DNA from 3 places in the Priestia sp. YIM B13551 genome. Region 2 is predicted to be linked to each of the others. Evidence: predicted binding sites of a transcription regulator. Region 2 holds the regulator's gene; each other region holds the start of a gene.
What was found. Region 2 encodes Rex, which represses fermentation and respiration genes when NADH is low (regulators of the CRP and FNR family bind a similar motif). Its sites were predicted from a motif close to TTGTGAAATATTTCACAA; they were not measured.

Region 1 (10,339 bases), on a different contig from region 2:
TGAAACAATGGCGGATAAATTATCGTTATCTCCAAAACGTACGATGTTTTCAATCTCATCGATTGCAACTGTATCGTTTTCATTCACAATAGGAATTACTTTGTCTTCAATTAATTTTTCAAACGTGTTCACAACGTTATTGCGCACATGTTCATCTTCGATTACATCTTTCGTTAACAGTACTTGACCAACGATGTGGCTGTACTCACCAAAGAATTTACTATAGATATGCATAAGCTCACATTGCCCGACAGAGGCCGCTGCTTGTTTGTCTCGAATAGAAGTTGGCTTTTCTTTTAACTTTAGTTTTTTTACTCCTACTTGAACAGCACCTGATGTAACAAGCACAACTTCTTTTCCTGCATTCATTAAATCAGATAAAACACGCGCTAGTTTTTCAATGCGTGCTAAGTTAATATCTCCATTATCATAGGTCAACGTAGATGTCCCTACTTTGACTACAATACGCTTGCTATTTTGTAACTCTTGACGATGGTTCACTCTTTTCATCTCCCTAACTAAAAACACCTAAATGCGTACTAATTTTTTTTAAAATTATAGCAGAGATTATGCGAAAAGTCTTATAGTTTTTCAAAGGGAATTTGAACTTTCTAATTTTTTAAATAATTAAGGGAAAAACTGGTGATAAAAGCGCTTTCTTCTTTTATAATGAAAGTTGTAAGGGGAACACACAATTACATAACGTTGTGTAGTAGTACAAACATCAGACAACTAAGGGATAGGGGGATTTGTAATGAATGCGGTTACCATTGTTATTGGATCTATCTGTATTTTAATGATTGCGTATCGGCTTTATGGAACATTCATGGCTGTTAAGGTCTTGAAACTAAACGATGCGCAAAAAACGCCAGCACATGAGCTTGAAGATGGAAAAGATTATGTGCCAACCAACCGATGGGTAACATTTGGTCATCACTTTGCAGCTATTGCAGCTGCTGGTCCGCTTGTTGGACCTATCTTAGCAGCTCAGTTTGGCTATTTGCCCGGACTGCTCTGGCTTTTAATCGGAGCTGTAATCGGAGGAGCCGTTCACGATGCAGTTGTGTTATTTGCATCTATGCGCCAAAAAGGCCAGTCACTTTCAGAAGTGGCTAAAAAAGAGCTAGGACCCGTCGCTGGTTTTTGTACAGGTTTAGCTATGCTTTTTATCATTACCATCACAATGGCCGGTTTATCTATGGTCGTGTTACACGCACTTGAGAAAAATCCTTGGGGTACATTCGCTGTTGGAATTACGATTCCGATTGCAATGGGGGTAGGTATTTACCACAAAAAAACCGGTAATTTAAAAGCGGCTTCTACCGTCGGCTTCATTTTAATTTTAATCGCCGTATTTAGCGGTCCTTATATTCAAGGAACAGCTTTAGGAGATTTTTTAACGCTAGATATTAAAACACTTTCAATTATTCTTCCCGTTTATGCATTTTTCGCAGCGGCCTTGCCCGTTTGGCTGCTTTTAGCACCTCGAGATTATTTAAGCAGCTTTATGAAAATTGGTGTCTTTATCGCGCTGATTGTAGGCGTGTTTTTCGTAAATCCAGCAATTCCATTTCCTGCAGTTACTGAATTTATTCACGGAGGCGGCCCTATTTTAGCAGGACCTGTGTGGCCGTTCATTTCCATTACGATCGCCTGCGGTGCTATTTCCGGCTTCCATGCATTTGTTGGTTCAGGGACAACCCCTAAGATGCTTGACCGCTGGAGTGACATTAAAGTTGTAGGCTTCGGGGCGATGTTAGTCGAATGCTTGGTAGGAATTATGGCATTAATTGCCGCAACAGCTTTACATCCTGGAGACTATTTTGCAATCAACTCTACACCTGAAGTATTTAAAACGCTCGGTATGAACGTGACAGCTCTTCCTCGGCTTAGCCAAGAGATTGGTCTAAACTTGGAAGGCCGTACAGGCGGCGCTGTTACACTGGCTGTAGGCATGACGTATATCTTCACGGAAATTCCTTGGTTCAGCCACCTGTCTTCTTATTTTTTCCAGTTCGTCATTATGTTTGAAGCAGTGTTTATTTTAACTGCTATCGACGCTGGCACACGCGTTTCCCGCTATTTAATTCAAGACTTTTTCGGTGAATTTTATAAGCCCTTGAAGCGAGTAGACTGGCTTCCCGGGTCCATTTTTGCAAGCGCCCTAGCCTGTTTTATGTGGGGGTACTTATTGTTCTCAGGAGATATTGGCTCCGTTTGGGCGCTGTTCGGCGTATCGAATCAGTTAATGGCCTCTATTGGTTTAATTATTGGAGCAACCGTCATTCTTAGAATTGCAGATAAACGTTCCTATATGCTTACTTGCCTTATTCCATTAGCCTACCTTTACGTGACGGTTAACTACGCGGGTTATTGGATGGTTAAGAATGTGTATTTAAATGAAGCTGCGGCAGGTTACAGCATATTAAATGCGACTCTTTCAATCATCATGCTTATACTCGGTCTCATTATTATGATAGCCGCGATTCAAAAATGGACACAGCTTTGGCGCACGCCTCAGGCTGAGCTGGCAGCGAAAGCAAACTTAACACAAAATATATAAAACGAACACGCTTGCTTATATAAGCAAGCGTGTTTTTGATATGGTAATAGCCGGTCAAAATAATTGCACACCAGGCATTTTTATTATTAAACTAAATATACTATACAGAAAATTTTTAAAATAGTTCGTACACTTCACATGCTATATACCCCATTGGCTACATCTCAAAATCAACACTTTAAATTATAATAATTATAATTTAGTATTGATTTTTTATTTAAAAATGTTATTATTATTTCTAACATAATAAAATTCAAATAAGAGGTGGTTCTAAGATGACAACAAACAAGAATAACCTAACGACTAGTTGGGGAGCTCCGGTTGGAGATAATCAAAATTCAATGACCGCTGGTTCACGCGGACCTACTTTAATTCAAGATGTTCACCTTTTAGAGAAATTAGCCCATTTTAACCGAGAGCGTGTTCCCGAACGCGTCGTACACGCAAAAGGCGCCGGTGCCCACGGCTATTTTGAAGTGACAAATGATGTTTCAGCCTATACAAAAGCAGCTTTCCTTTCTGAAGTAGGAAAACGAACGCCTCTATTTGTTCGCTTTTCAACAGTAGCTGGTGAAAATGGCTCAGCAGATACCGTTCGCGACCCTCGCGGGTTTGCTGTTAAATTTTATACAGAAGAAGGAAACTACGACTTAGTCGGAAATAATACACCTGTATTTTTCATCCGAGATGCGATTAAATTTCCTGACTTTATTCATACACAAAAACGCGATCCACGCACACATTTAAAAAACCCGACGGCCGTTTGGGATTTCTGGTCTTTATCTCCTGAATCTTTGCATCAAGTTTCTATTTTAATGTCTGACCGCGGTATCCCGGCAACTTTACGCCATATGCATGGATTTGGCAGCCACACATTTAAATGGGTTAATGCCGAAGGAGATGGCGTTTGGGTAAAATATCACTTTAAAACAGAGCAAGGCGTAAAAAATCTGTCTCCAGACGTAGCTGCAAAGCTAGCTGGTGAAAATCCAGATTATCATACTGAAGATTTATTTAATGCCATTGAAAAAGGCGATTTCCCTTCATGGAAGCTGTACGTTCAGATTATGCCATTAGAAGACGCTGATACGTATCGCTTTGATCCGTTTGACGTAACAAAGGTTTGGTCACAAAAAGACTACCCGTTAATTGAAGTAGGTCGCATGGTCTTGGACCGCAATCCAGAAAATTATTTTGCCGAAGTGGAGCAAGCTACATTCTCACCTGGAACGCTTGTACCAGGAATTGACGTATCACCTGATAAAATGCTGCAAGGTCGACTATTCGCATACAGCGATGCACATCGCTACCGCGTGGGTGCTAACCATCAAGCGCTACCGATTAACCGTCCGCGCAATGAAGTAAATAACTATCAGCGTGATGGTCAAATGCGCTTTGACGATAACGGCGGCCGTTCTGTTTACTACGAGCCAAACAGCTTTGGTGGTCCGACAGAATCTCATGAAAACAAACAAGCGGCATACCCTGTTTCAGGCGTTGCCGATAGTGTTGCATATGATCATAACGACCATTACACGCAAGCAGGTGACTTATACCGCCTTCTAAGCGAAGACGAGCGTACACGACTAGTTGCAAACATCGTTGAAGCTATGAAGCCTGTAGAAAAAGAAGAGATTAAACTGCGTCAAATTCAGCACTTCTACAAAGCGGATCCAGAGTATGGAACACGCGTTGCAGACGGTTTAGGATTATCTGTTCCGCAGCAAGTAAAATAAAGAGATCAGTTTTCCAAATGAGAAAATAAAGGTATTTTTCTCATTTTAGATTCTCATTTATTATCAATTAGTTTAACATTTTATCACTAAATAAGTATCCATATTTTATGGATACTTATTTAAATTCTTGTAAAAAGAGGAAGGGATGAAGAAATGATTGGACAAGAAATAAGATGTAATCAGTGTGATAGAGAAATAAAAGTACTAAAGCACAGTACACTTTGCGGTTGCGGAATAAAATTACGAACGCTAAAAAAAGAGAAGCAACCAGCATAATGAGGTTGCTTCTCTTTTTTTACTAGATATGCTGTTTATATTCACTCACATTAAAGAGTAATCGTTACTTTAAATAAATCTCCGTCAATTTCAATATTCAGTTCTCCTCCGTGCAAATCAATAATTGACTTAGCAATAGCTAAACCAAGTCTAGAGTCTTTGGTTTATCTCGAGGTATCCCCACTTTTAAAACGTTCAAACCGCTCATCGTTTACAACTAAAATCGCATATTCGTCCATTGATTTCTCACTCTCCTTTCAAAAGTATGTCATGGGTCATTTCGTCTATGGGTTTTACTGTAAACTGCATTTTTTAAGAAAAAAGAAGAAAAAATTTTAAGATTTTCTTAAGCTTCATATGTTGAAAAAGGTTTAAAGAATAGGGATAACAGGAACGTTAAAAGAAAAAATATAATCAATTCCTCATTTGATTCTAAAGAACTATCCGTGAGCGATTATATCTTTTTATTTAAAAGGAGGATGATTTAACTTGGAACGGAATCATACAATTATGCAATTTTTCGAATGGCATGTGCCAGCTGATGGCGAGCATTGGCAACGCCTCAAAGAGCTCGCTCCTCAACTAAAAGAACAAGGAATTGATTCCGTGTGGATTCCCCCTGTTACAAAAGGTGTTTCATCAGAGGATAATGGCTACGGCGTTTACGACTTATACGATCTTGGCGAATTTGATCAAAAAGGAACCGTTCGTACAAAGTATGGAACCAAGCAAGAGCTGCATGATGCGATTGATGCCTGTCATAATCACGGAATTAATGTCTATGTGGATATTGTGATGAATCATAAAGCTGCAGCAGATGAAAAAGAAACGTTCCACGTCATTGAAGTGGATCCCATGAACCGAACAGAAGAAATTTCTGAACCTTTTGAAATTGAAGGGTGGACAAAGTTTACATTTGAAGGGCGCGGCGATCAATATTCTTCTTTCAAATGGAACTTTAATCATTTTAACGGCACTGATTACGATGATAAAAATGGAAAAGAAGGCGTTTTTCGTATTGCCGGGGAAAACAAAAGCTGGAACGAAAATGTCGATCAAGAGTTTGGCAACTACGATTATTTAATGTTTGCGAATATTGATTACGATCACCCTGAAGTTCGAGAAGAAATGATCAAATGGGGAAAATGGTTAGCAGACACCCTGCAGTGCGACGGTTATCGATTAGACGCCATTAAACATATTAACCACGATTTTATTAAAGAGTTTGCCCACGAATTGTCCTCTTCTCAAGAAAAGCCATTTTATTTTGTGGGAGAGTTTTGGAATCCAGAGTTAACAGCCTGTCAGGAATTCCTAGACGTGATTGATTATCAAATTGATTTGTTTGACGTATCGCTGCACTATAAACTGCATGAAGCCTCTCAGCAAGGAAGAGATTTTGATTTAACCACGATTTTTGATGATACATTAGTCAAGACTCACCCTTTGAATGTTGTCACATTTGTAGATAACCATGACTCTCAGCCAAATGAATCTTTAGAATCTTGGGTAGAAGATTGGTTCAAACAAAGTGCTTACGCTCTAATTTTACTTCGTGAAGACGGCTATCCTTGTGTGTTTTACGGAGACTATTTTGGGATAGGCGGAGAGCACCCTATTGAGGGAAAAGAAAAAGATATTTCCGCTCTCTTGCATGTACGCTATGACAAAGCATACGGTCAGCAAGACGATTATTTTGATCACCCGAATACCATTGGATGGGTAAGGCATGGTGTAGAGGAATTTGAGAAGTCTGGATGCGCTGTGGTGATGTCAAACGGCGAAGATGGCGAAAAGAGAATGTTCGTCGGCGAACACCGAAGTGGACAAACGTGGATCGACTTCACAAACAACCGAGAAGATCAAGTTGTGATTGAAGAAGATGGCTACGGACAGTTTCCTGTAAATGGCGGCTCTGTATCCGTTTGGGCTGAAGCATAAAAAAAACAGTGGCCTGCGCCACTGTTTTTTTTACCATAGACCGAGCAGTTTCCACCACAAGCCGCCAATTCCAATCCAAATGATAATATGAATAATTGAAATTAAAAAGCCGAGCGACCACCATTTTTGCTGCGTTACATATCCACTACCGAAGAACACCGGTGCCGGTCCACTGCCGTAGTGAGTTAAACAGCCAAATAAATTGCTAAAGAACGCTAAAATTAATGCTGACAGTAACGGAGGCGCACCAGCGGCCACGATGACAGATAAAAATGCTGCGTACATAGCGCTGACGTGAGCCGTATTACTCGCAAAAAAGTAGTGAGAATAAAAATACGCAACAGCTAGTACAATCAACGCCGTCATCCAAGACATATGACTAACAGTGCCTTTCATCAGATCACTGAACCAAGGAATCATGCCTAGATCATTTAAGAAGGTTGCCATCATAACCAACACAGCAAACCAAACTAATGTATCCCATGCTCCCTGTTCTTTTTTGATGTCCGACCAGCTTAGTACTTGCGTTAAAAGCAGCGTACATAGACCAATAAAAGCAGTTGTTGTTGCATTAATATTTAAATTAGCGCCAAAAATCCACAGCACAAGAAGAAGTAAAAATACGCCAATCATGTACCATTCTTCTTTCTTTAGCGGACCCATCTCATTTAATTTTTTTACTGCAATTTCAGATGCTTCCGGTGTTTCTTTTAATTCTGGCGGATACAGCTTATAAATAACAAGCGGAATAACAATTAAACTAATAATTCCAGGTACAATTGCAGCCGCTGCCCATCCAACCCATGAAATAGTCTTTCCTGTAATTTGTTCCGTCATTTTAACAGCAAGAGGATTGGCCGCCATTGCTGTTACAAACATAGCGGATGTGATCATATCTCCTTGAAACGATACTTTTATTAAGAAAGCACCGACTCTGCGCTCCGTACCGTCTCCAGTTCTCGATCCATATGTTTCGGATAAAGAACGAATGATTGGAAGAATAATTCCTCCAGCTCGTGCTGTATTAGACGGCATTGCAGGTGATAAAAGCAAGTCACTTACGATAAGAGAATACGATAATCCCAACGTCTTTTTACCGAACAAACGAACGAAGATATAGGCAACCCTTGTTCCTAGACCAGTCTTAATAAAACCTCTAGAAATAAAGAATGCAATAACGATTAACCAAATCGTCGTATTTTGAAAACCGCTGAGCGATTGTTCAAGTGTTAATGTATTAGTTAATACAATAATGGTTAAAGATAAAATAGCTACACTGCCTAATGGCAATGGTTTAATGATAAGCCCTACGATAGTAGCCACAAAAATAGCGAATAAGTGCCAAGCCTTCACATCAAGTCCGGACGGAGGTGTAATAAACCATAAAACAAGTCCGATTGCCAGACAAATTAATAAAGGAATAAATTTCACTTCGCCGGCAGGCTTTTTTGTTGTTTCAGCCATAATCTTTCTCCTTTCATGTTTTTTAATAATAGTAGTATGCTCTTTCTACTTCGTACCCAATACTTATCCCATTTAAAATAAAATAATTGTAAAAATACGTTTCGTAAGGATGATATTGTAAAATTGTGAAGTGTTGAGCATAATTCCTTTATTATTTTATCATATATATTGACAATATTTATCTCCTACCTTCATTTTGTCCCCTTCAAATAGCTTGTAATCGTTATTTTATCAAAAATAAATAAACTGCATGAGTTCATCATGCAGCCTTGCATTTAGCGATTTATTTTTTGAATAAACACGACTTTTAAATAATTACCTGACTTAAATTCTTTTATTGTTTTAAAATCAGATGGAAGAGCGAACTGCTCCATCATTTTGTACCGTTCCCCTTTTTCATTAAAAGCTTTTTCAATAAACGAATGGAATTTTTTCATATCAAAATTGCTTGCATTCGTAGATGCTACAATGACACCGTTTGGCTTTGTAAGCGCAATGGCTTCTTTTAATAAATCTTTGTAGTCTTTTGCCGCGCTAAACGTATGCTTTTTCGACTTAGCAAAGCTTGGCGGATCTAGCACCACAAGATCGAAGGTCATGTTCTTCTTGACCGCATATTTAAAATACTTGAAAACATCTTCTACGATAATGTCCTGTGCTTCGTGATCAATTCCATTTACACTAAATTGCTCAATTGTTTTTGCCAAGCTGCGGTTGGCTAAATCGACACTTGTTGTTTTCGCAGCTCCTCCAAGAGCGGCCGCCACTGAAAATGCGCCTGTATACGAAAACATATTTAGCACGGTCTTTCCTTTTGCATATTTATCTCGAATTGTTTTACGGACGTCTCGCTGATCTAAAAAGACTCCCACCATCGCTCCGTCATTTAAGTAAACGGCAAAACGAATACCATTTTCTTTTACAATTAAAGGGAATTCACCTTTATCCCCTGCTACAAAATCATCTTCTTCAATATACTGCCCCTTTACGTTAAAACGTTTTTTCTGGTACAGCCCTTTAAAGTTAGGCGCAGACTTTAAGGCTTCAATGACGTATTCTTTAAATTGATAAATTCCTTCACTATACCAACTCATGACGTAATATCCGTCATAATAATCAATAATCAAGCCGCCGATTCCATCACCTTCACTATTAAATATGCGAAAAGCAGTTGTGTCTTCAGACGCATAAAAGTCATGACGAGATGAAATAGCTTGCTGAATTTTTCTAGCAAAAAACGCCGCGTCAATTTGCTCACTTTTCTTCTTCGTAAGAATCCATCCGTAGCCTTTGTTTTGTTTTCCATAATAGCCTTTGGCTAAAAATTGATTCTTGGAAGTAACTAAGTTAATAATAACCCCTTCTTCTTGCAGTTTATGACCATCAACAAGCGCATCTTTTTCAATGAGTGGATAACCCTTGTTCACTTTTTTAATAAAAGCTTCTTTGGCTATAACTTGTACTTCTTTTCTCATGTGTACACCCTATCTATTTAATTTATTTCATTCTAGTTCTATCCATTTTACAACAATAATCTACATTTATCTTAACATAGATAAACAGCCCCGTTTCTAGTTATAAATAGAAAAGCAGAGGATGCCTTGAAGCACCCTCTGCTTGATATGAATGAAAAATGAAATGTATGTTTTATGTTTTAAGATAAAAAATTATGAGCACTCTTGTCCCGTATAAGCATCGAACTTAAGCGTCTGCTGCTTGCTTCCGCTCACTAAGGTTAATACGTATACAGTTATTGAGTTTTCTGTTATAAGCTCAATATGCTCTACTTTTCCTTCTTGATGTTTTAAAGCAAGAACTTTTACATCGTTCTCCGTTAACGGCTGAAGTTTATCTTGTTTTACATGTGTGATTTCACCCGAAACCGCATCGATTGTGATTGTGTATTCCGTATTATCTTTGATTATTTTTACTGTGAAAATCGCTGCGTTTTTATCATATTCTACCATTCTCACCTTACCTACATATGTAGCCAATGCAAGATCTTTTGCATCTTGCCTCGTTAATAGCTTCACTGCTTGCTGAGAAGTATTAACTACTTTTCCGGTGAAAGCATCTAACGTTACGGTATATTGAGTGCTATCTTTAAGAATCACTGCGATATACTGACTAGTGGCTTCTTTAAACTCTAGACTATATACGTAACCACTATATTGTTTGACAGCTCCTTCTTTTATTTTTTGCTCTGACATTAGCTGCAGCTCTTTTTTATTCTCATGAATGACTTTTCCCGTTAGACCATCTACAGTTAACGTATATTCTACTTTGCCATCTACTACAGTTAACGTATATTCACGCGTTTCTTTGTTAAAGGTAATAGATTGAATAGCGCCTTTATACT
Region 2 (10,339 bases):
TCCATTTACAATAACCGTCTCTTCGTCACTAAGCCCTGCTCCTTCATCTTTAACGACAATTATTGATGCCTTAGCATGGAGACTCAGCTTAGATTGAACCTGCCCAATAAGAGTCCCTGTAACTTGACTGACAATGACCATAAAAGAATGCTGTTTTTGAATGGCAATACTCTTAAATTCTGTTTCGAATGCTCGATTGTTAACAGGCTGGGCACGTGCTAAGTGATACAACAGGTTATCAGACTCACTTTGTTCAGAGGTTTTTGGTGAAAAAATTGCATCTCCAGCTAAAAGAAAATCGACTTTTTTACGCTTGGTTTCTTCGTGAATGAGCATGGATGCCAGAAAGCTCATTCGTTCTTCAAAGTATAGAGAGCTTATAACATCTGCAATGATAATCATACTCCGTTCATGATAATGACCGAACTCTTTAGAAATCAGCGTAGCTTTACGAGCCGTCGCCTTCCAATCAATAGACCCTAATCGGTCACCCGGCTGATATTCTCTAATGCCTGTCACTAACGTAGTAGATTGATTCCCCGTCGAAACTTCATTTTTCCCTTCTTCTATTCCTGCTAAAAGAAACGGAATATCTATCTCATGAATCTGAGGATAAACGATAAATCGCTGCTGCAGCGGATAATATGCCTTCTTTTTTACAATTCCTAATAAATCACTCAGTTCAATCGAAATCGTAAAAAATTCATATTCTCCTCTTTCTACAAACGATCTTTTATACGGAATAACGGCGTTTCGTTGAAAAAGCGGATAAATTGTTCTTTCTTCTTGATCTAAAAAGTTACTCTCCTCTTTCACTGCTGCCATATAAACAGGAAAAGCCGAGGAGCGTGTAATGTGAATGTCATACGAAAGATGATCTCCAGCGAATCGAGGCTGTAGCTTCACATCACGAGTAACATTCCATTTCTTTAACGGATAAAGCAAAACGGCTACCGCATATAACCCAAAAGGTAAGAAGCTATAAAATAAAAACCAGCTGACAAATCCCCCTTGAAACATGGCGTAAGAAAACGTAGCAGCAAAGATGCAAAATAAAACGAACCAGTCTCTACATTTATTCCATATCACTTTTATATACTGTTTCATAAAGTACCCTCTTACCTTTTAACAGGTACTTTCGTATCAGCCATAATTTGCTTCATCACATCACTCGCTGTTAAGCCGCTGTACTGGGTATCAGGTCTTAGCGTTAATCGATGTGCACACACATACGAAGCAAGCTCTTGAACATCATCAGGAAGACAGTAATCTCTTCCCTTCACTAAAGCATATGCTTGAACGGCCTTCATAAATGAAACCGTTCCACGAGGACTAATACCTAACGAAACATGTGGATGAGAGCGCGTTTTACGAATGATTTCAATGATATAGTGCTTGATCGCATCGTCTACATAAATACTGCTTACAGCTTTTTGAGCCTGTACTAATTCTGGAATGCTCATGACGGGTTTGACATCTTCAAGATTGATCTGGGTGGATACGCCATTTAAAATTTGAAGCTCCTCTTCTTGCGTAGGATACCCCATGCTTAATTTGAATAAAAAACGATCCAGCTGCGCTTCCGGCAAATGATAGGTCCCATCAAAATCAACAGGATTTTGAGTAGCCATCACAAAAAAAGGTGCTGGAATTTCCCGGGTGATACCATCGGTTGTTACATGATGCTCAGCCATTGCTTCTAAAAGCGCCGATTGGGTTTTAGGAGAAGTCCTGTTAATCTCATCAGCTAGTACAATGTGGCTCATGATAGGACCTGGACGAAAATGAAATTCCATGTCTTTCGGACTGTAGATAGAAACACCTGTTACATCGGACGGCAGCAAATCAGGCGTGAATTGAATTCGTTTAAACTCGGCATCAATCGATTTGGCCAGTGCCTTCACGAGCATCGTTTTCCCCACACCCGGCACATCTTCAAGCAAAATATGCCCCTTTGCAAGCAAAGCAACTAAACTCAACGTAGATACATGACGCTTTCCAATTACAATTTGATCGATGTTTTCTAATACTTGATTTAATTTACTATTAATATGATCGAGCTGAATCAACGAAGCTCCCCCTTAAAACTCAGTTAAGCCTTGAGTTTAGTATGTTTTTCACTAAACATAGTACTATCTTAACAAATTTTAAAAAAATCTGAAAATATTAATGCACGCAAAAAAGCGACCAAGTGAGTACTTGATCGCTTTTTCAGAGAGGGCAGTGATTACATCATGCCGCCCATTCCACCCATGCCGCCCATGTCAGGCATTGCAGGAGCTGCGTTTTCTTCTGGCTTGTCAGCAACAACTGCTTCAGTTGTTAAGAACATAGCTGCTACAGAAGAAGCATTTTGAAGAGCTGAACGCGTTACTTTTGTTGGGTCAACGATACCAGTGTCTAGCATATTTACCCACTCGCCAGTTGCAGCGTTAAATCCAGTTCCAACTGCTTCGCCTTTTAGACGCTCAACGATTACGGATCCTTCTAAACCAGCGTTGTGAGCGATTTGACGTACAGGCTCTTCAATCGCACGTAATACGATGTTGATACCTGTAGCAGTGTCACCGTCAGCTTCGATGCTTGCTACTTTATTATAGATATTTACTAATGCAGTACCACCACCAGCTACGATACCTTCTTCAACCGCAGCGCGCGTAGAGTTTAATGCATCTTCAATACGTAATTTACGTTCTTTTAACTCAGTTTCAGTTGCCGCACCAACTTTAATTACAGCTACGCCACCAGCAAGTTTTGCTAAGCGCTCTTGTAATTTTTCGCGGTCAAACTCTGAAGTTGTTTCTTCAAGCTGAGCTTTGATTTGGTTTACGCGTGCTAGGATATCTTCTGCGTTTCCTGCACCGTTTACAACTGTTGTATTTTCTTTTGTTACAACAATTTTAGAAGCGCGACCTAATTGGTCGATGCTTGCTGTTTTCAGGTCAAGACCAAGCTCTTCAGTGATTACTTCTCCGCCTGTTAAGATCGCAACGTCTTGTAGCATTGCTTTACGACGATCACCGAAACCAGGAGCTTTAACAGCTACAGCTGTAAATGTACCGCGAAGTTTGTTCACAACTAATGTTGCTAAAGCTTCGCCTTCTACGTCTTCAGCGATGATTAATAGAGGCTTGCCTTGTTGAACAACTTGCTCTAATACCGGTAAGATTTCTTGAATGTTACCAATTTTTTTGTCTGTAATTAAGATGTACGGGTCATTTAATACAGCTTCCATTTTATCTGAATCAGTTACCATGTAAGGAGATGCATATCCACGGTCAAACTGCATACCTTCTACCACTTCTAATTCAGTTGTGAAACCTTTTGACTCTTCAAGTGTGATAACGCCGTCGTTACCAACGCGCTCCATTGCTTCAGCGATTAGTTGACCTACTTCTTCGTCAGCCGCTGAGATAGCCGCTACTTGAGCAATTGAATCTTTACCTTGAATTGGTTTAGAGATTGCTTTTAGTTCTTCAACCGCTACAGCTACTGCTTTTTCCATACCTTTACGGATACCCATTGGGTTAGCACCAGCCGTTACGTTTTTAAGGCCTTCTCTGATCATTGCTTGCGCTAAAACTGTTGCAGTAGTTGTACCGTCACCAGCAACGTCGTTTGTTTTGCTAGCAACTTCAGCTACTAATTTAGCACCCATATTTTCAAATGCGTCTTCTAATTCGATTTCTTTTGCAATTGTTACACCGTCATTTGTAATAAGCGGTGAACCGAATTTCTTTTCTAATACAACGTTACGACCTTTTGGTCCAAGCGTTACTTTTACCGCATTTGCTAATGTATCTACACCACGTAGCATTGCGCGACGTGCTTCTTCGCTAAATTTAATGTCTTTTGCCATGTTCTTTGACCTCCTCAAGATGTTCTTAATAATCTATTTTTTACGTATGATAAGTTTGTGGTTAAAATTAGCCGATTACAGCTAAAATATCGCTTTCGCGTAAAATTAAGTATTCAGTACCTTCATATTTCACTTCAGTACCTGCATATTTTGAGAAGATGATACGATCGCCTGCAGCTACTTCTAAAGCTACACGCTCACCGCTTTCTAATACTCGGCCTGTACCAACAGCCACAATTTTACCCTCTTGTGGTTTTTCTTTTGCACTGTCCGGTAACACGATACCGCTTGCTGTTTTTTCCTCAGATTTTACAAGTTCAATCACTACGCGATCACCTAATGGCTTTAACAAGTGAAACAACCTCCTCAAATAATATGTTTGCATTTTTATTAGCACTCAACCTCAACGAGTGCTAACACAATTATTATATTAAAACAAAGTGGGTTTTTTTTGCAAGTATTAAACAAAAAAAATTTAAAATTTACGACAACTACATATAATAGTCTTAGATTTCGACGATTTTGAGAAATAAAGCATTCTTTTCTCTGTTCAATAATATGTATGTTACAATACGAGCAAGAAGAAATTACTAACTTCACAGTACTTCTTCGACATATATACATAAAAACCTTTTAAAGGAGTATAGAAGATTGGAAAAACGTTATTGGTATGTTATCCTCACCTACATCCTTATGCAGTTTTCAGGAGTTGTTGGTATACCGCTGTTAAAATTAACAGGAATGTTTGATCAATATCCAGTTCGAACAGCGAATGTCATGCTTTTGACTTATTGGACCATCATTAGCTTTATCCTTGGTTTACTTATTGTCTTACTGCTGCTGCGCCGTGACATGTCCATGCGTATAGAACATGCGGGAACAACGGTAACTGTTGTCTGGTCAGTCCTTGGGGTGTTCTTGGCTATGGCTGGTCAAGCTGTAGCAGGTATGATTGAGCACGCTCTTGGCATTACCCAAGTATCTGAAAACACACAAAATATTGTTAATCTTGTTAAAGCAACGCCGTTCCTCATTGTCGTTACGTCTGTTATTGGACCAATTCTAGAAGAGATTATTTTTCGAAAGATTATTTTCGGCTCTCTTCACAAACGATATAATTTTTTTATCTCTGCATTTATTAGTTCCCTTATTTTCGCTGCCGTACACTGGGATTTTAAACATTTGCTCGTGTATACAGCCATGGGATTTGTATTTGCATTCCTTTATGCAAGAACAAAACTAATTATTGTACCCATTATTGCTCACGTGTTGATGAATACAATCGTTATTTTATCTCAAACTATTTTTGCAGATAAAATTATAGAAATGCAAAAGCAAGCAGAACAAATGCAGTTTATTTTTGGAGGCATGTTTTTATGAAGAATATCCCTTTAACACGAGGGTTTATTTATATTATTATGGGGATTTTATTCACCTACCTGGCCATTCAAAATGCTCAGGAAACCGTGTGGAACTTCCCTACGATCTTATTTGCACTCGTAGCCGCATTCGATTTCAGATTTGCGGTTCGCATTTTTATCTTGCACTATAAAATTAAAAAGTTGCAGCAGCAATATAAAAATCAAGATGATTCATCTAAATAAAAAAAACCACTGTTTCAGTGGTTTTTTTACATACTAACATCTTCTCTTTCTTGCTCTGCCCTTGCCTTTAACACTTTGCGATACGAAATGCGGGAAATAATGATGCTGATTTCATACAAAATTAAGAGCGGCACTGTCACCATCATGTGCGAGAGCAATTCCGGCGGTGTAATAAGTGCGGCAATAACTAGCAGTACGAAATAGGCATACTTTCGAATTTGAGATAAAAACATAGGCGTTATAATTCCTAATCGCGTCAAAAACATGACGACGACAGGAAGCTGAAACAACAGGCCAAAAGGCAGTGTGAGCTGCATTAAAAAAGAAAAGTATTCATTAATGCCAATCACTTGGTTTACATTCAGCTCATCAGAAACGCGCGTCATAAAATCGACGACAAATGGAAACAACACAAAATAAGAAAAAGAGACACCGCCGATAAAGAGAAAAATGGAAACAGGAATATATCCAAGCGTTACCTTACGCTCTTTTTCATATAAACCAGGACTAATAAATGCCCAAAGTTGATACAGTGCAACAGGAGCTGCAAGTACACAGCCGATAATAACAGCAAACTGCATATAAATCTTAACTGGATCTGTTAGCCTAAATGCATTCATCGTTAAATTTTTTGCCTCATCAGCATGCTGTAAATAGACAATAACCTTATCCGCTATAAAAAAGCCGCCAATTGTGGCAATGACAAAGAAAAATAAAACAATTAAAATGCGTTTTCGCAGCTCTCCTATATGATCATATATTGACATTTCTTGTTCAGTCATACTATGATCACCCTTTTACTCTTTGTCATCTACTTGACGCTGTTTATCTTTTTCACGATCTTCTGATGCACCGCTAGCGGCATGCTTAAACTCTCTAAGCGTTTGCCCGACTGACCTTCCTAGCTCCGGTAACCGTTTCGGTCCAAAAATAAGCAGTGCTACAATCGCAATAATAATCCAACTGCCTGCTCCAATCCCCATATTCCCACTCTCCTTATTAATTTAGACTTAAGGAAATCGTAACACAGTCCACCTTATTCAACAGGATAATTTTTCAAAAAATAGACAAGCGACTGTAATTCTACAGCAAGATCAATATGATGTAGTCGAATCTCATCCGGTACGTTTAAGCGTGCAGGAGTGAAGTTTAGAATCCCTTTAATTCCGCAGTTCACTAAACGATCGGTAATTTGCTGAGCAACAGTGGCAGGAACGGTTAAAATCGCCACTGAGATATCATCACTCATATAATCTTCCAATTGGTCAAGGTGATAAACCGGCACGTCACCTACTTTTGTACCGACTTTATCTTCTATCACATCAAAAGCGCACTCAATTTTGGTGTTATTATTTTTAATAAAATTATAATTTAAAAAGGCCGTTCCCAGATTCCCCACGCCAATCAGTGCTACTTTCGTTACTTCATCTTGGTCTAACGTTTTACGGAAAAATGTAAGTAAATAATTCACATTGTAGCCGTATCCCTTTTTCCCTAATGCTCCAAAGTAAGAAAAGTCCCGACGAATAGTAGCAGAATCAACTTTCACTGCCTCACTTAACTCTGCTGACGAAACACGCTGTTTACCAGAAGCATGCAAGTTTTTTAAAAAACGATAATAAAGCGGCAATCGTTTAGCCGTTGCTTGTGGTATTTTTAATTGTTCAGTGTTCACGTTGTACCCCCTCAGTTCATGTATGTCATTACTAACATTTTCAAGTCATATTGCATTACCTTTCACAAAGCATCAACCGCTTTGAGGTAGCGCTTCCAATTCTCTCTCTTTTCTCTTGTTTTATATATACTCCGCTTCACACCCCGACGGCTTTTGTCTATCCAGCACTACTTAAAGTCGTTAGCTAGAACGAAGCAATTAGCCCTTCAAAGGATTCGTTTGTTAGTCATGATGGATTTTCTACATCCATCATATATAAGTTCAGAGATGCACTTATCTCTTATTTTAACATAGTATCCTGTATAAAATGTGCACGTAAAATCATTTTATTTCATGAATCAAAACATTCGCTTCATCATTTGTCCTTGTCCCTGTACAAATTACAAACGCTTGTAGGAAGAACTTGTAGTTGAAAATATGTTAAAATACACTATGGATATACTACTAGAGGTGAAAAAATGATTATTCTACAATTGAACGGTATTACAAAATACTATGGGGCAGAACCCATTTTATCGAATATAAAGTTAGAAGTACAATCAAAAGACCGCATTGCCCTAGTGGGACGAAACGGTGCTGGTAAATCAACTTTATTAAAAATTATTGCTGAGCAGCTTTCTTATGACAACGGAGAAATTATTAAACCTAAAGGTGTTTCCATTGATTATATGGGACAAGATACAGTTCTTGAGTCAACACTCTCCATATGGGAAGAAATGATGACTGTCTTTGCTCCGTTAAAGAAGATGGAAAAAGAATTACGTACGCTTGAAACGAAGATGGGCGATCCAGACATTTTTAATGATTCAGTTCAATACGAAAAACTAACCAAAGAGTACGATCAACTTCAAGTAACGTTCAAAGATTTAGGCGGCTATCAATATGAAGCGGATACACGATCTATTCTTCACGGTTTCCGTTTTTCAAACTTTGACTATAGCACCCCTATTTCCTCCTTGAGCGGTGGACAAAAAACACGCTTGGCTCTTGCAAAACTGCTTTTAACAAAGCCGGACTTGCTTATTCTCGATGAGCCTACCAACCACTTAGATATTGAAACTTTAGCATGGCTGGAACAGTTTCTGCAAGGGTATGAAGGAGCTATTTTAATTGTTTCACACGATCGTTACTTCCTTGATAAAGTCGTAAATCAAGTGTATGAAGTCACACAAAAAACAACGGTGAAGTACACGGGCAACTACTCTAAATACCTTGTACAAAAAGCAGAGCGATATGAAAAAGAGTTGCGTCAGTACGAAAAGCAGCAAGATGAAGTCGCAAAACTGAATGATTTTATTCAGCGAAACATCGCCCGCGCATCGACTACAAAACGTGCGCAAAGCAGACGTAAACAGCTCGATCGAATGGAGTTAATAAATCGACCTAACGAAGGCGAAAAATCAGCTAGTTTTTCGTTTGAAATTGAGCGTCAAAGCGGAAATGAAGTCTTAAATCTCGAAAACGTGTCTATTGGATATGATGAACACAAATATATTGTTCAGCAGGCAAACCTTCGGATTAAAAAAGGTGAAAGCCTTGCGTTGGTTGGCCCTAATGGAGTTGGGAAATCTACGTTATTAAAAGGTATTGTGGATAAACTAAGCTTCAAGACTGGAACCATTTCTTTTGGCTCAAACGTAATGGTTGGTTATTACGACCAAGAGCAAGCTAATTTAACGTCTAATAAGACCGTTTTAAATGAGCTTTGGGATGACTACCCATCCAAACCTGAAAAAGAAATTCGTACAGCGCTTGGAAATTTTCTGTTTTCAGGTGATGATGTACTGAAAATCGTTTCCACGCTTAGCGGTGGTGAAAAAGCACGTTTGGCTCTTGCGAAGCTTATGCTTCAAAAAGCTAATTTCTTAATTTTAGATGAACCTACTAACCATCTTGATTTAGATAGCAAACAAGTACTCGAGAATGCGTTAATCGATTACCCAGGAACTCTGTTATTTGTTTCACATGACCGTTATTTTATTAACCGTATTGCAAACAAAATAGCAGAGCTATCTCCTGAAGGGGTAGAAGAATTTCTTGGAGATTATGACTATTATGTAGAAAAGAAAGCAGAAATAGAGGAAATCAAAGAATTAGAAAATATAAAAACAAACGAAGAACGTACTGTAAAAGTAGATAAACAGTCCTATAAACAAGATAAAGAACAAAAGAAATTGATGAGGCAGCGAACGCGCCGCATTGAAGAAATTGAAACTGAAGTAAACAAATTAGAAGCCGCACAAGCGGAGAATGAAGAACTTCTTTGTGATCCTGAAATTTATCAAAACCACGAAGAAGTATCAAGATTAAACGGTGAAAATGAAAAAATTTCTTCACAGTTATCCACATTAATGGAAGAGTGGGAAGAATTACAGCTTCTTCTAGAAGAATAGCCTGTATTTTTTCGTATTTATTCATCCTATTTACTTGTTCATGCGCTTTAGAACAAGCTTTATCCACTCTGTGAATAAATAGTGGATATCTGTCTGATTTTCATAATTAAAACTTGTTGATAACAGGTCCGTGTACTGAGTGCACGGACTTTTCCACATAATTATCCACAGTTAATTCTAAATTTATTGAATATTGTTGATAAATCATTTTTATCCACAAAAAAGACGAATGAGAAATGAATCTCATTCGTCTCTTACTCTTCCAAGTCCAAACCGGGGTTTGCGTTTAATGACATATCTGAACGTTTTCCTTGAGCAAATCGTACACTTGCTGCTGCTCCAATCATTGCGGCATTATCCGTGCATAGAGACAGCGGCGGGATAATAAGCTCAATGTTTGATAAAGGTGCAAATGCCTCTTCTAGCGCTGCTCTAAGTCCTTTATTAGCAGCAACCCCTCCTGCTACTAACACTTGCTTAACGTTATATTCCTTTGCAGCTTTAACGGTTTTAGTTACTAACACATCAATAACACTCGCTTGAAAGCTAGCAGCAAGCGTTTGGGGAAGAATTTCTTCACCTTTTTGCTTCGCGTTGTGGACAGTGTTAATAACTGCTGATTTTAACCCACTGAAACTAAAATCATAGGATCCTTCTTCTAGCCAAGCACGCGGCAAATCAATTAATGGCTCTCCTTCATGTGCAAGGCGGTCAATATGCGGTCCGCCTGGATATGGAAGGTTTAACGTGCGGGCTACTTTATCGTAGGCTTCTCCTGCTGCATCATCTCTCGTTTCACCAATCACTT
Region 3 (10,339 bases), on a different contig from region 2:
TCGTTAAACGGCTCCATCTCGGATTTGGAAAACCTATCTCATAATCCTTCTATTATTAGTTCACATTCTATTAAAAACTACCAGGTTGCAGAAGAAAATAGCGTAACCTTCATTGGCTCAGAACAGGTAAGAGGCTTATTTGATACTTATAATCAGCGCTTAACAGGAAAAGGGATCAAAGTAGGCGTCATCGATACGGGTGTTGATTATTCTCATCCCGATTTAAAACAAACCTACAGAGGAGGGTATGATGTAATAGATAAAGATTATGAGCCGATGGAAACCACTCGGGAGCAAGGAGAGCCTACTCTGCATGGCACTCATGTAGCTGGTATTATTGCAGCAAATGGAAATATTAAAGGTGTAGCACCTGAAGCAGAGATCTACGCATACCGGGCTCTTGGACCTGGAGGAGCTGGAACGTCTGAAAGTGTTATTCTAGCTATCGAAAAAGCAATTCAAGATGATGTAGATATTATTAATTTATCATTGGGAAATGATGTGAATGGTCCTGATTTACCAACAAGCTTAGCATTAGATCGGGCTGTTGAAAAAGGAATTGTAACGGTCACATCTAGCGGCAATTCAGGTCCAGGTTTATGGACCGTGGGCTCTCCAGGTACAGCGGGAAAAGCTATTTCCGTTGGCGCTTCTGTTTCCCCGACAACAGTTCAATTTCTAACAATTGGATTTAACAAAGAAAAAATTATGATGGCGCCAGTAGAAGGGTCTCGTCCATGGACGTTTAATCAAACGCTGCGTGTAATAAATGAAGAATATTCCAAAGAGCAAAAGCATGCGTTGGGTAACGTCATTTTGCTAAAAGCAGAAGGAAATGCGGTTGAAAAAAAGATTAAACAAGCTGAACAGGCTGGAGCAAAAGCGGTTCTTTTATATAGCCCGACTGAAAAAAGCATAATCGGTAAACTACAAGAGTCAGTAAATATTCCAGTGATATGGGTAAGTAAAAAAAGCGGTGATACCATTAATCAACACATTCAGTCTCAACAGCCATACTTACGCACTGGCAAGCAAGTGGTGCAAGACTTGCTCACATCTTTCAGTTCAAGAGGACCTGTAACGACTACTTGGGGAATCAAGCCGGACGTCGTCGCACCTGGTTACTTCATTAATAGTACAGTTCCTGGGGGATATGAACGCATGCATGGAACAAGTATGGCTGCGCCCCATGTAGCTGGAGCGTGCGCTCTTATTTTACAAGCTCACCCGAACTGGTCTCCTGAACAAGTCAAAGCTTCATTGATGAACACAAGTAAAGTAATGCAGCAGCTAAATGGCCAAACGTATCGCGTATATGAACAAGGAGCCGGGAGAATTCAAATAGCAAAAGCTGTCACAGCAGACTCTTTATTTTATCCATCTTCTTTATCTTTCGGTATTTTTACGCGCCCATCAAAGAAAGTCTTATCATTTAAAATTGATAACCAGTCTGATAAAGCAAAAACGTATCGCTTAAACGTTCCAAAAAGGGATGAAGGAGTGAACTGGGATGTTCCATTACCCGTCACGGTGCAGCCCCATCAGACAAAAGAAATAGCTGTCACTTTATCGGTGCAGCCCCGTTTTAAAAATAAAGGTATATATGACGGATATTTGGAAATAAATGATTCACGTGAAACATTTTTGCTTCCTTATATGTACATGGTTAGCATTCCAGATTATCCTCGTGTCATGGGATTGCAAGTAGCAGCGGAAAAAGAGAAAAATACGTATAGCTATGAACTGTTTTTGCCTGAAGGAGCAGATCAGTTAGGCGTGGCTCTTTTTGATAAGCAGTCTTTACAGTTTGTATCGTATTTAGATGTTGACGTTGATGTAGAAAGAGGCATGAGAAAACGAAAAATAACGATTGATGAATCGCTTGTACCGGGGTCGTACCAAATATTTGCATTTGTGAAAAAGCATAGACAAGAGCAGGTTGTACAAAGTACAATAACGATTGAATGAACCTCTTTAAATGTTTTCATTTGAAGAGGTTTTATGTGTGGCAGAAATGTGAACAATAAGAAGAGATTGTGAAGTTTTTAGCTTAAACACATTGACATTAAATATACGCTATTGTATGCTTACAGGGAATATAAATGATAAGGTTTTCAACCTGTGAAAACCGTTAATATTTCTGCGTATTTTATTAGCTGTTTTTACCTTTTTTAGCAATTTTTTTTGCCTTTCTATCATATATTGAGCTATAAAAACGATAGAGAATTCGGAAAAAAGAAAATTTTGCAAAAGGGGTATGAGCTTATGAAAGATCGCAACCGTCATCCTTTGCAAGCGATGGCATTAGTGTCAATCATTCTATCACAGTTAGCAGGTTCAGTCTTAATTGGCTTATTCTCTGGAAGATGGGCTGATCAATGGCTTGACACCGAACCACTATTTTTGATTTTAGGCCTTCTTTTAGGGCTAGCAGCAGGTGTTTTTATGATGCTGCGGACAGTCCACCATTTTTTTTCAGGAGATTAATAATTCATGCAGGATTTGCAGCACGTTTTTCCAAGACTTCGTTCATACATATTGTATTTGTTAGCATTATACGTTCTCGGCTGGGGATTTACAAGTTATAAGGCTGTTTTTGCAGGTTTAATTTTAGGAACCGCCCTGAGTTTGTATAATTTGTGGAACTTAGTAAGAAAGTTTGAGCAGTTTGGACAGGCGTTGGATGAGGGGAAAAAGCCCCGTTCAATTGGGACTGTTGTAAGATTTGCAACAGCTGCTCTCGCAGTTGTGATTACCATCTCTTATCCAAAAACCTTTCATATTATTAGTGTAGTTGTGGGATTAATGACGTATTACGTTGTCATTATCATAGATTTAGTTGTTCAAAATATGCGTAGAAGATAGAAAGAGAGGTGAACACAGTTGGGTCATGAATCACCAACTATAGAGTTTCTAGGCCTTACTTTTAGTCAAAGTAACTTGCTTATGGTTACCGTAGCTTCTGTTATTGTATTCTTAATTGCCGTTTTATGTACTCGTACTCTTGCTATGAAGCCAAGCGGTGCACAAAACTTTATTGAATGGGTCTTAGATTTTGTTAAAGGACTCGTTAATAGCAATATGGATTGGAAAACAGGTGGCCGCTTTTTGACGCTAGGTGTAACTTTACTTATGTACATTTTTGTGTCAAATATGTTGGGTCTTCCATTTGCCATCGTGATTGACCATAACTTATGGTGGAAATCGCCAACCGCTGATCCAGCAATTACGCTGACGTTAGCCGTTATGGTAGTTGTACTATCACATTATTATGGTATTAAAATGCGAGGTTTCTCTGCATACACGAAAGATTACTTCAAGCCAATGGCATTTTTATTCCCGCTTAAGATTATCGAGGAGTTTGCCAATACGTTAACGCTTGGCCTTCGTCTTTACGGTAATATTTATGCTGGGGAAATTTTGTTAAGCTTGCTAGCTGGTTTAGCAACAACAGGCTTCTTAGGTACAATTGGAGCTGCTATTCCAATGCTTTTATGGCAAGGATTCAGTATTTTTGTAGGCGCAATTCAGGCCTTCATTTTCACAATGTTAACGATGGTTTATTTATCTCACAAAGTGAGTAGCGACCATTAATTTATAAAGCTTTGTTCAAGTAATACCCAATTTGGACAAAACAAAACTTAGTTAAACAAAATCATATATATTAAGGGAGGACTTTATAAAATGGGTTTAATAGCATCTGCAATTGCGATTGGTTTAGCGGCACTAGGTGCTGGTATTGGTAACGGTCTTATCGTTTCTAAGACGATTGAAGGCACAGCTCGCCAACCAGAAGCACGTGGTACATTAACTTCAATGATGTTCGTTGGGGTTGCCTTAGTTGAGGCGCTTCCAATTATCGCCGTAGTTATTGCATTCATGGTACAAGGTAAATAATAATGTGTTACATGTGGCGAAGATCATTCAAAAGAACCTTCGCCATTACTTTATGTCTTTAATAAGTAAATTATATATGTGGAGTCTCTGAAGGGAGTGAACATGGCCGTGTCGAACATGTTTGTGTTAGGAGCAGCAGGCATTAATGGTGGAGATATTCTTTTCCAATTAGTGATGTTCCTTATCCTACTTGCTTTACTTCAAAAATTCGCGTTTGGTCCTGTAATGGGAATCATGAAAAAACGTGAAGAGCATATTGCCGGTGAGATTGATGAAGCAGAAAAGCAAAATGAGGAAGCGAAGAAGCTTGTTGAAGAGCAGCGTGAAATCTTAAAGCAATCTCGTCAAGAAGTGCAAGTAATGATGGAAAACGCTAGAAAGTCTGCAGAAGATAAAAAAGAAGAAATCATTGCGGCAGCACGCGAAGAGTCTGAGCGTCTAAAAGCTGCAGCAAAACAAGAAATCGAACAGCAAAAAGATCAAGCAGTTGCTGCGTTACGTGAGCAAGTTGCTTCATTATCTGTTTTAATTGCGTCGAAAGTTATTGAAAAAGAACTTTCTGAACAAGATCAAGAGAAGTTAATTCATGAATATATCCAAGAAGTAGGGGATGTACGATGAGTCAACCAGCTGTAGCCAAACGCTATGCACTAGCTCTTTTTCAATTAGCAACAGAAAAACAGATGATCGATGAAATGCAAGACCAGCTACAAATCGTTGAAGAGGTGTTTGCTAAAACACCTGAATTAATGGATGTATTAACTCATCCAAAAATTACAATTGAGCGAAAAAAACAGTTTGTAAGTGAGGCATTTGCTGAACTTTCACCAACTGTTCAACATACGGTTCTTCTATTATTAGAGCGTCACCGCATTCAAATTGTTAGCGAAATGGTAAAAGAGTATCGTTTCCTAGCGAACGAAGTACGTGGCGTGGCAGATGCAACTGTTTATTCTGTCAAACCTTTAAGTGCAGATGAGAAAAGAGCAATCTCGCAATCATTTGCTTCTAAAGTTGGAAAACATACGTTAAATATTTCAAATATAGTAGATAAAAGCCTAATCGGCGGCGTGAAGCTTCGCATTGGTAATCGTATCTATGATGGCAGCATTAGCAGCAAATTAGAAACGATCCACCGAGGACTTCTTGCACACAGATCGTAGATAGGGGTGAAATTCATGAGCATCAAAGCTGAAGAAATTAGTGCGCTGATCAAGCAGCAAATTGAAAACTATCAGTCTGAGATTAAAGTGAGTGATGTAGGTACTGTTATCCAAGTTGGGGACGGTATCGCACGTGCTCATGGCCTCGACAATGTCATGGCTGGAGAACTGGTTGAATTTTCAAATGGTGTCATGGGAATGGCACAAAACTTAGAAGAAAACAATGTAGGTATCATTATTTTAGGACCATACACGGAAATTCGTGAAGGTGACGAAGTTCGCCGTACAGGACGCATCATGGAAGTTCCAGTAGGGGAGCAGTTAATCGGTCGTGTTGTTAACTCATTAGGTCAGCCAGTAGACGGCTTAGGCCCAGTAGAAACAACAAAAACACGTCCAATTGAAGGTGCTGCACCTGGCGTTATGGATCGTAAATCAGTACATGAGCCGCTTCAAACAGGTATCAAGGCGATTGACGCACTTGTGCCGATCGGTCGTGGACAGCGTGAGTTAATTATCGGTGACCGTCAAACGGGTAAAACATCGGTAGCAATCGATACAATCTTAAACCAAAAAGATCAAGATATGGTATGTATCTATGTAGCGATTGGCCAAAAAGAATCAACAGTTCGTAACGTAGTAGAGACATTACGTAAACACGGTGCTCTAGATTACACAATCGTTGTAACAGCATCAGCTTCACAACCAGCTCCACTATTATTCTTAGCACCATACGCTGGAGTAACAATGGGTGAAGAGTTTATGTATAACGGTAAGCACGTACTTGTTATTTACGATGACTTAACAAAACAAGCATCAGCTTATCGTGAACTTTCATTACTATTACGCCGTCCTCCAGGTCGTGAAGCGTATCCAGGGGATGTATTCTACCTGCACTCTCGTTTATTAGAGCGTGCGGCAAAGTTATCGGACGCAAAAGGTGGAGGTTCATTAACAGCTCTTCCATTTATTGAAACGCAAGCAGGAGACGTATCTGCTTATATCCCAACGAACGTAATTTCGATTACAGACGGACAAATTTTCTTACAGTCAGATCTATTCTTCTCAGGTGTACGTCCTGCGATTAATGCTGGTCTTTCTGTATCACGTGTAGGTGGATCTGCACAAATTAAAGCGATGAAAAAGGTAGCAGGTACACTGCGTCTAGACCTTGCATCGTATCGTGAGCTTGAATCATTTGCTCAGTTCGGTTCTGATCTTGACCAAGCGACTCAAGCAAAATTAAATCGAGGAGCGCGTACAGTTGAAATCTTAAAACAAGGTTTACACAAACCGCTTCGCGTAGAAAAACAAGTAGCTGTGCTTTACGCATTAACAAAAGGCTTCTTAGATGATGTTCCAGTATCAGATATTACACGCTTTGAAGACGAGTACTTAACATGGTTAGAATCAAACCGTAAAGAAGTACTTGAATCAATCCGTACAACTGGTGGCCTTCCTGAAGCTGGCGTATTCGAATCAGCACTTGAAGAATTCAAGAAAACATTTATTGCATCTGAATAATATATTGTCAGCATGGTATGTTAAGACAATCTTTCAATAAGGTGAAGGTGAACATTTGTTCACCTTTCATACCACGTGATCTTCTAAAACAAGGTGGTGAAACCTTTGGCATCATTACGTGATATACAAACTCGAATCACATCGACGAAAAAAACGAGCCAGATTACGAAAGCAATGGAAATGGTTTCAGCTGCAAAGCTGAATAGAGCGGAACAAAATGCAAAATCGTTTGTTCCATATATGGAAAAAATTCAAGAGGTAGTCTCAAGCGTAGCCCTTGGCAGCAGAGGCGCTTCACATCCAATGTTAACTGCGCGCAGCGTGAAGAAGACTGGTTATATCGTAATCACTTCAGATCGCGGTCTAGCAGGAGCATATAACAGTAATATTTTGCGAAAAGTATCTCAAGCTATTGAAGAACGCCATCAATCACCTGATGAATATGGTGTGATTGCAATTGGACGAGTAGGGAGAGATTTCTTCGTAAAACGCGGTATTCCGGTTTTGCTTGAAATCACAGGCTTAGCAGATCAGCCAGCTTTTGCTGACATTCAAGGAATCGCTTCACAAACAGTTCAAATGTTTGCGGACGGTACGTTTGATGAACTTTACTTATACTACAATCACTTTATCAATACGATTTCACAAGAAGTGACGGAGAAGAAGCTATTGCCTCTAACAGATCTTCAACCTTCTGGTAAACTTGTTGGTTATGAATTTGAACCATCACAAGAAGAGATTTTAGAAGTATTACTTCCTCAGTATGCAGAGAGTTTAATTTACGGCGGCCTGCTTGATGGAAAAGCAAGTGAGCATGCTGCTCGTATGACAGCGATGAAAAGTGCAACAGACAACGCAAAAGATCTTATCAATAATCTTACATTGTCATATAACCGTGCACGTCAAGCGGCAATTACCCAGGAAATTACGGAAATTGTTGGCGGAGCGGCAGCGTTAGAATAGAAAGTTTAATGGAAAAGCAAGTTAGGAGGGAACACGATGACAAAAGGACGCGTTACTCAAATCATGGGTCCAGTTGTAGACGTAAAGTTTGACAACGGACACCTTCCAGCAATTTATAACGCCCTTAAAATTTCACATAAACCGAGCAGTGCAAGTGAAGTTGCAATCGAATTAACATTAGAAGTTGCGATTCACTTAGGTGATAACACAGTTCGTACAGTAGCAATGTCATCCACTGACGGCTTAGTTCGTGGATTAGAAGTAGAAGATACAGGTGCAGCAATCTCAGTACCAGTTGGTGACGTTACGTTAGGTCGTGTATTCAACGTATTAGGTGAAAAAATCGACTTAGACGCCCCAATCGATGCAGGTGCACGTCGTGATCCAATCCACCGTCAAGCACCAAAGTTCGAAAATCTATCTACACAAGCTGAAATTCTTGAAACAGGTATTAAAGTAGTAGACTTATTAGCTCCTTACATTAAAGGTGGAAAAATCGGTCTATTCGGTGGTGCCGGTGTAGGTAAAACAGTATTAATTCAAGAGTTAATCAATAACATTGCTCAAGAGCACGGCGGTATTTCGGTATTCGCTGGTGTAGGTGAGCGTACGCGTGAAGGTAATGACTTATACCATGAAATGACAGATTCCGGTGTTATTAAGAAGACGGCTATGGTATTTGGACAAATGAATGAGCCACCTGGTGCACGTCAACGTGTTGCATTAACAGGATTAACAATGGCAGAATACTTCCGTGACGAACAAGGTCAAGACGTATTATTCTTTATCGATAATATCTTCCGTTTCACACAAGCGGGTTCAGAAGTATCAGCATTACTTGGCCGTATGCCATCAGCAGTAGGTTATCAGCCAACATTAGCGACGGAAATGGGTCAGCTTCAAGAGCGTATCACGTCAACAAGCGTAGGTTCTGTAACATCGATTCAAGCGATTTACGTACCAGCCGATGACTATACGGATCCAGCTCCAGCGACAACATTTGCTCACTTAGATGCAACAACAAACTTAGAGCGTAAATTATCAGAGATGGGTATTTACCCTGCGGTAGATCCATTAGCATCTACATCTCGCGCTTTATCTCCTGAAATTGTTGGAGAAGAGCACTATGCAATTGCGCGTCAAGTTCAACAAACGTTACAGCGTTATAAAGAGTTACAAGATATCATTGCAATCCTAGGTATGGATGAGTTATCTGATGAAGATAAACTTGTTGTACAACGTGCTCGTCGCGTTCAATTCTTCTTGTCTCAAAACTTCCACGTAGCAGAACAATTTACAGGTCAAAAAGGTTCTTATGTTCCTGTAAAAGAAACTGTTAAAGGATTTAAAGAGATCTTGGAAGGTAAATACGATCATTTACCTGAAGATGCGTTCCGTTTAGTTGGTCGCATTGAAGAAGTTATTGAAAATGCGAAACGTATGGGAGTAGAAGTTTAATTTAAGGGACATAGGAGGTTTTTTAAATGAAGACAATCCATGTCAGTGTAGTGACTCCTGATGGCCCAGTTTACGAATCAGAAGTGGAAATGGTAAGTACCCGAGCACAGAGCGGTGAGCTTGGTATTTTACATGGCCATATTCCGATGGTTGCTCCTTTACAAATTGGAGCCGTCCGCTTGAAGAAAGCAAGCAGTACAGAACTTGTGGCTGTTAGCGGAGGATTTCTTGAAGTAAGACCTGACAAAGTAACAATTCTTGCACAGGCTGCTGAAACAGCTGAAGAGATTGACGTAGCTCGTGCAGAAGAAGCGAAAAAGCGCGCTGAAATGCGCCTTGATAGCAAACAAGACGACGTTGATGTTAAGCGTGCTGAAATTGCCTTGAAACGGGCAGTCAATCGTTTAGATATTAGTCAACGTAAGTTCTAAAAAAAGCCCTCTCAAACGAATGAGAGGGCTTTTTTGCTCTATTATGCACAAGGGGAAGAGCAAATAGCATTGATCTATGATTATATATTCCATTTAACTAAGCGCATCCATCTTCTTTATTTTGCTCAATAATGGAAAAGGATCTTAAAATAGGGAATAAAATAAATGTTTTTCATGTTACCGTTTACGAATTTGCATAAGTGTGCTTTAATATGAAAAGAAGAGACGATGATCGTCTCTTCTTTTCATATGGTGTTTAAAAGGAGTGCTTTTATTGTTTGGAGGAATTGAACAGCAAACGTTACTAACCATGATTTCACATTTGATTTTTATTGTGATTACTTGGTATGCTTTGCAGGGCTTTCAAATTGAAAAGCTGATGAAACCTAATCATGTGTTTCAAGCAAAATTAATGCTTATTTTATTGACCATTACGATTTCATCAACAGTAAGTAATTTCTTTTTGGATTATTTATTTTGGTCACAGCGCATTCCCTCATTTTTTCAATGATTGGCAAGCTATGAGTCTATGATAAAATAGACGTTCATTCATTGAAGATATACGAATTTATACGCTAATGTATGTCGCTATGTCTAAATATGACGACCCTTTTCATGTATGTATCATCGCCTTCTGGAAAGACTGATGAGTACGGAGAGGGAGTGGCGAAATGTTTAAAAAAATTAGTGTCTTTTTGGCTATTTTCATTACTGGCTTATTCGTATATCATGGAAGTTATGTGAGCAATGCCCAAAACAATGAAACTACTATTGAGAAGATTGTTCACACCTTAAATAAGCAGCATGTTTCGTTAACTGAAGTATCGTTGTATGCAAGAGAAGAAGTAAAAGCTGTTACTGACCAAAAAACCTTTTATTCGCAAGCTAAAAGTATTAAAAGTA

Region 1: ACFX4N_RS23270 (anion permease) is a predicted target of Rex. The motif match lies at 8,104-8,121, and genes of this name have one in related genera.
Region 3: ACFX4N_RS22830 (AtpZ/AtpI family protein) is a predicted target of Rex. The motif match lies at 2,035-2,052, and genes of this name have one in related genera.

The regions. Positions count from the first base shown of each region.
Region 1 is NZ_JBHZOX010000005.1:312,986-323,324, forward strand. It holds gene proB (glutamate 5-kinase) at 1-510, opposite strand, end outside; gene cstA (carbon starvation protein CstA) at 755-2,563, shown strand; gene katA (catalase KatA) at 2,839-4,299, shown strand; partial or broken gene ACFX4N_RS23260 (ATP-binding protein) at 4,626-4,784, opposite strand; gene ACFX4N_RS23265 (alpha-amylase) at 5,065-6,516, shown strand; gene ACFX4N_RS23270 (anion permease) at 6,547-7,980, opposite strand; gene ACFX4N_RS23275 (class I SAM-dependent rRNA methyltransferase) at 8,256-9,455, opposite strand; gene ACFX4N_RS23280 (PepSY domain-containing protein) at 9,648-10,339, opposite strand, start outside.
Region 2 is NZ_JBHZOX010000023.1:6,098-16,436, forward strand. It holds gene ACFX4N_RS30465 (DUF58 domain-containing protein) at 1-1,107, opposite strand, end outside; gene ACFX4N_RS30470 (AAA family ATPase) at 1,119-2,069, opposite strand; gene groL (chaperonin GroEL) at 2,228-3,859, opposite strand; gene groES (co-chaperone GroES) at 3,927-4,211, opposite strand; gene ACFX4N_RS30485 (CPBP family intramembrane glutamic endopeptidase) at 4,511-5,239, shown strand; gene ACFX4N_RS30490 (YdiK family protein) at 5,236-5,463, shown strand; gene tatC (twin-arginine translocase subunit TatC) at 5,490-6,245, opposite strand; gene tatA (twin-arginine translocase TatA/TatE family subunit) at 6,261-6,446, opposite strand; gene ACFX4N_RS30505 (redox-sensing transcriptional repressor Rex) at 6,500-7,138, opposite strand; gene ACFX4N_RS30510 (ABC-F family ATP-binding cassette domain-containing protein) at 7,597-9,531, shown strand; gene tsaD (tRNA (adenosine(37)-N6)-threonylcarbamoyltransferase complex transferase subunit TsaD) at 9,786-10,339, opposite strand, start outside.
Region 3 is NZ_JBHZOX010000005.1:216,134-226,472, reverse strand. It holds gene ACFX4N_RS22835 (S8 family serine peptidase) at 1-1,968, shown strand, start outside; gene ACFX4N_RS22830 (AtpZ/AtpI family protein) at 2,266-2,487, shown strand; gene ACFX4N_RS22825 (ATP synthase subunit I) at 2,494-2,865, shown strand; gene atpB (F0F1 ATP synthase subunit A) at 2,884-3,594, shown strand; gene atpE (F0F1 ATP synthase subunit C) at 3,685-3,897, shown strand; gene ACFX4N_RS22810 (F0F1 ATP synthase subunit B) at 4,000-4,518, shown strand; gene ACFX4N_RS22805 (F0F1 ATP synthase subunit delta) at 4,515-5,060, shown strand; gene atpA (F0F1 ATP synthase subunit alpha) at 5,076-6,584, shown strand; gene ACFX4N_RS22795 (F0F1 ATP synthase subunit gamma) at 6,690-7,547, shown strand; gene atpD (F0F1 ATP synthase subunit beta) at 7,584-9,005, shown strand; gene ACFX4N_RS22785 (F0F1 ATP synthase subunit epsilon) at 9,032-9,436, shown strand; gene ACFX4N_RS22780 (DUF1146 family protein) at 9,711-9,947, shown strand; gene ACFX4N_RS22775 (YwmB family TATA-box binding protein) at 10,108-10,339, shown strand, end outside.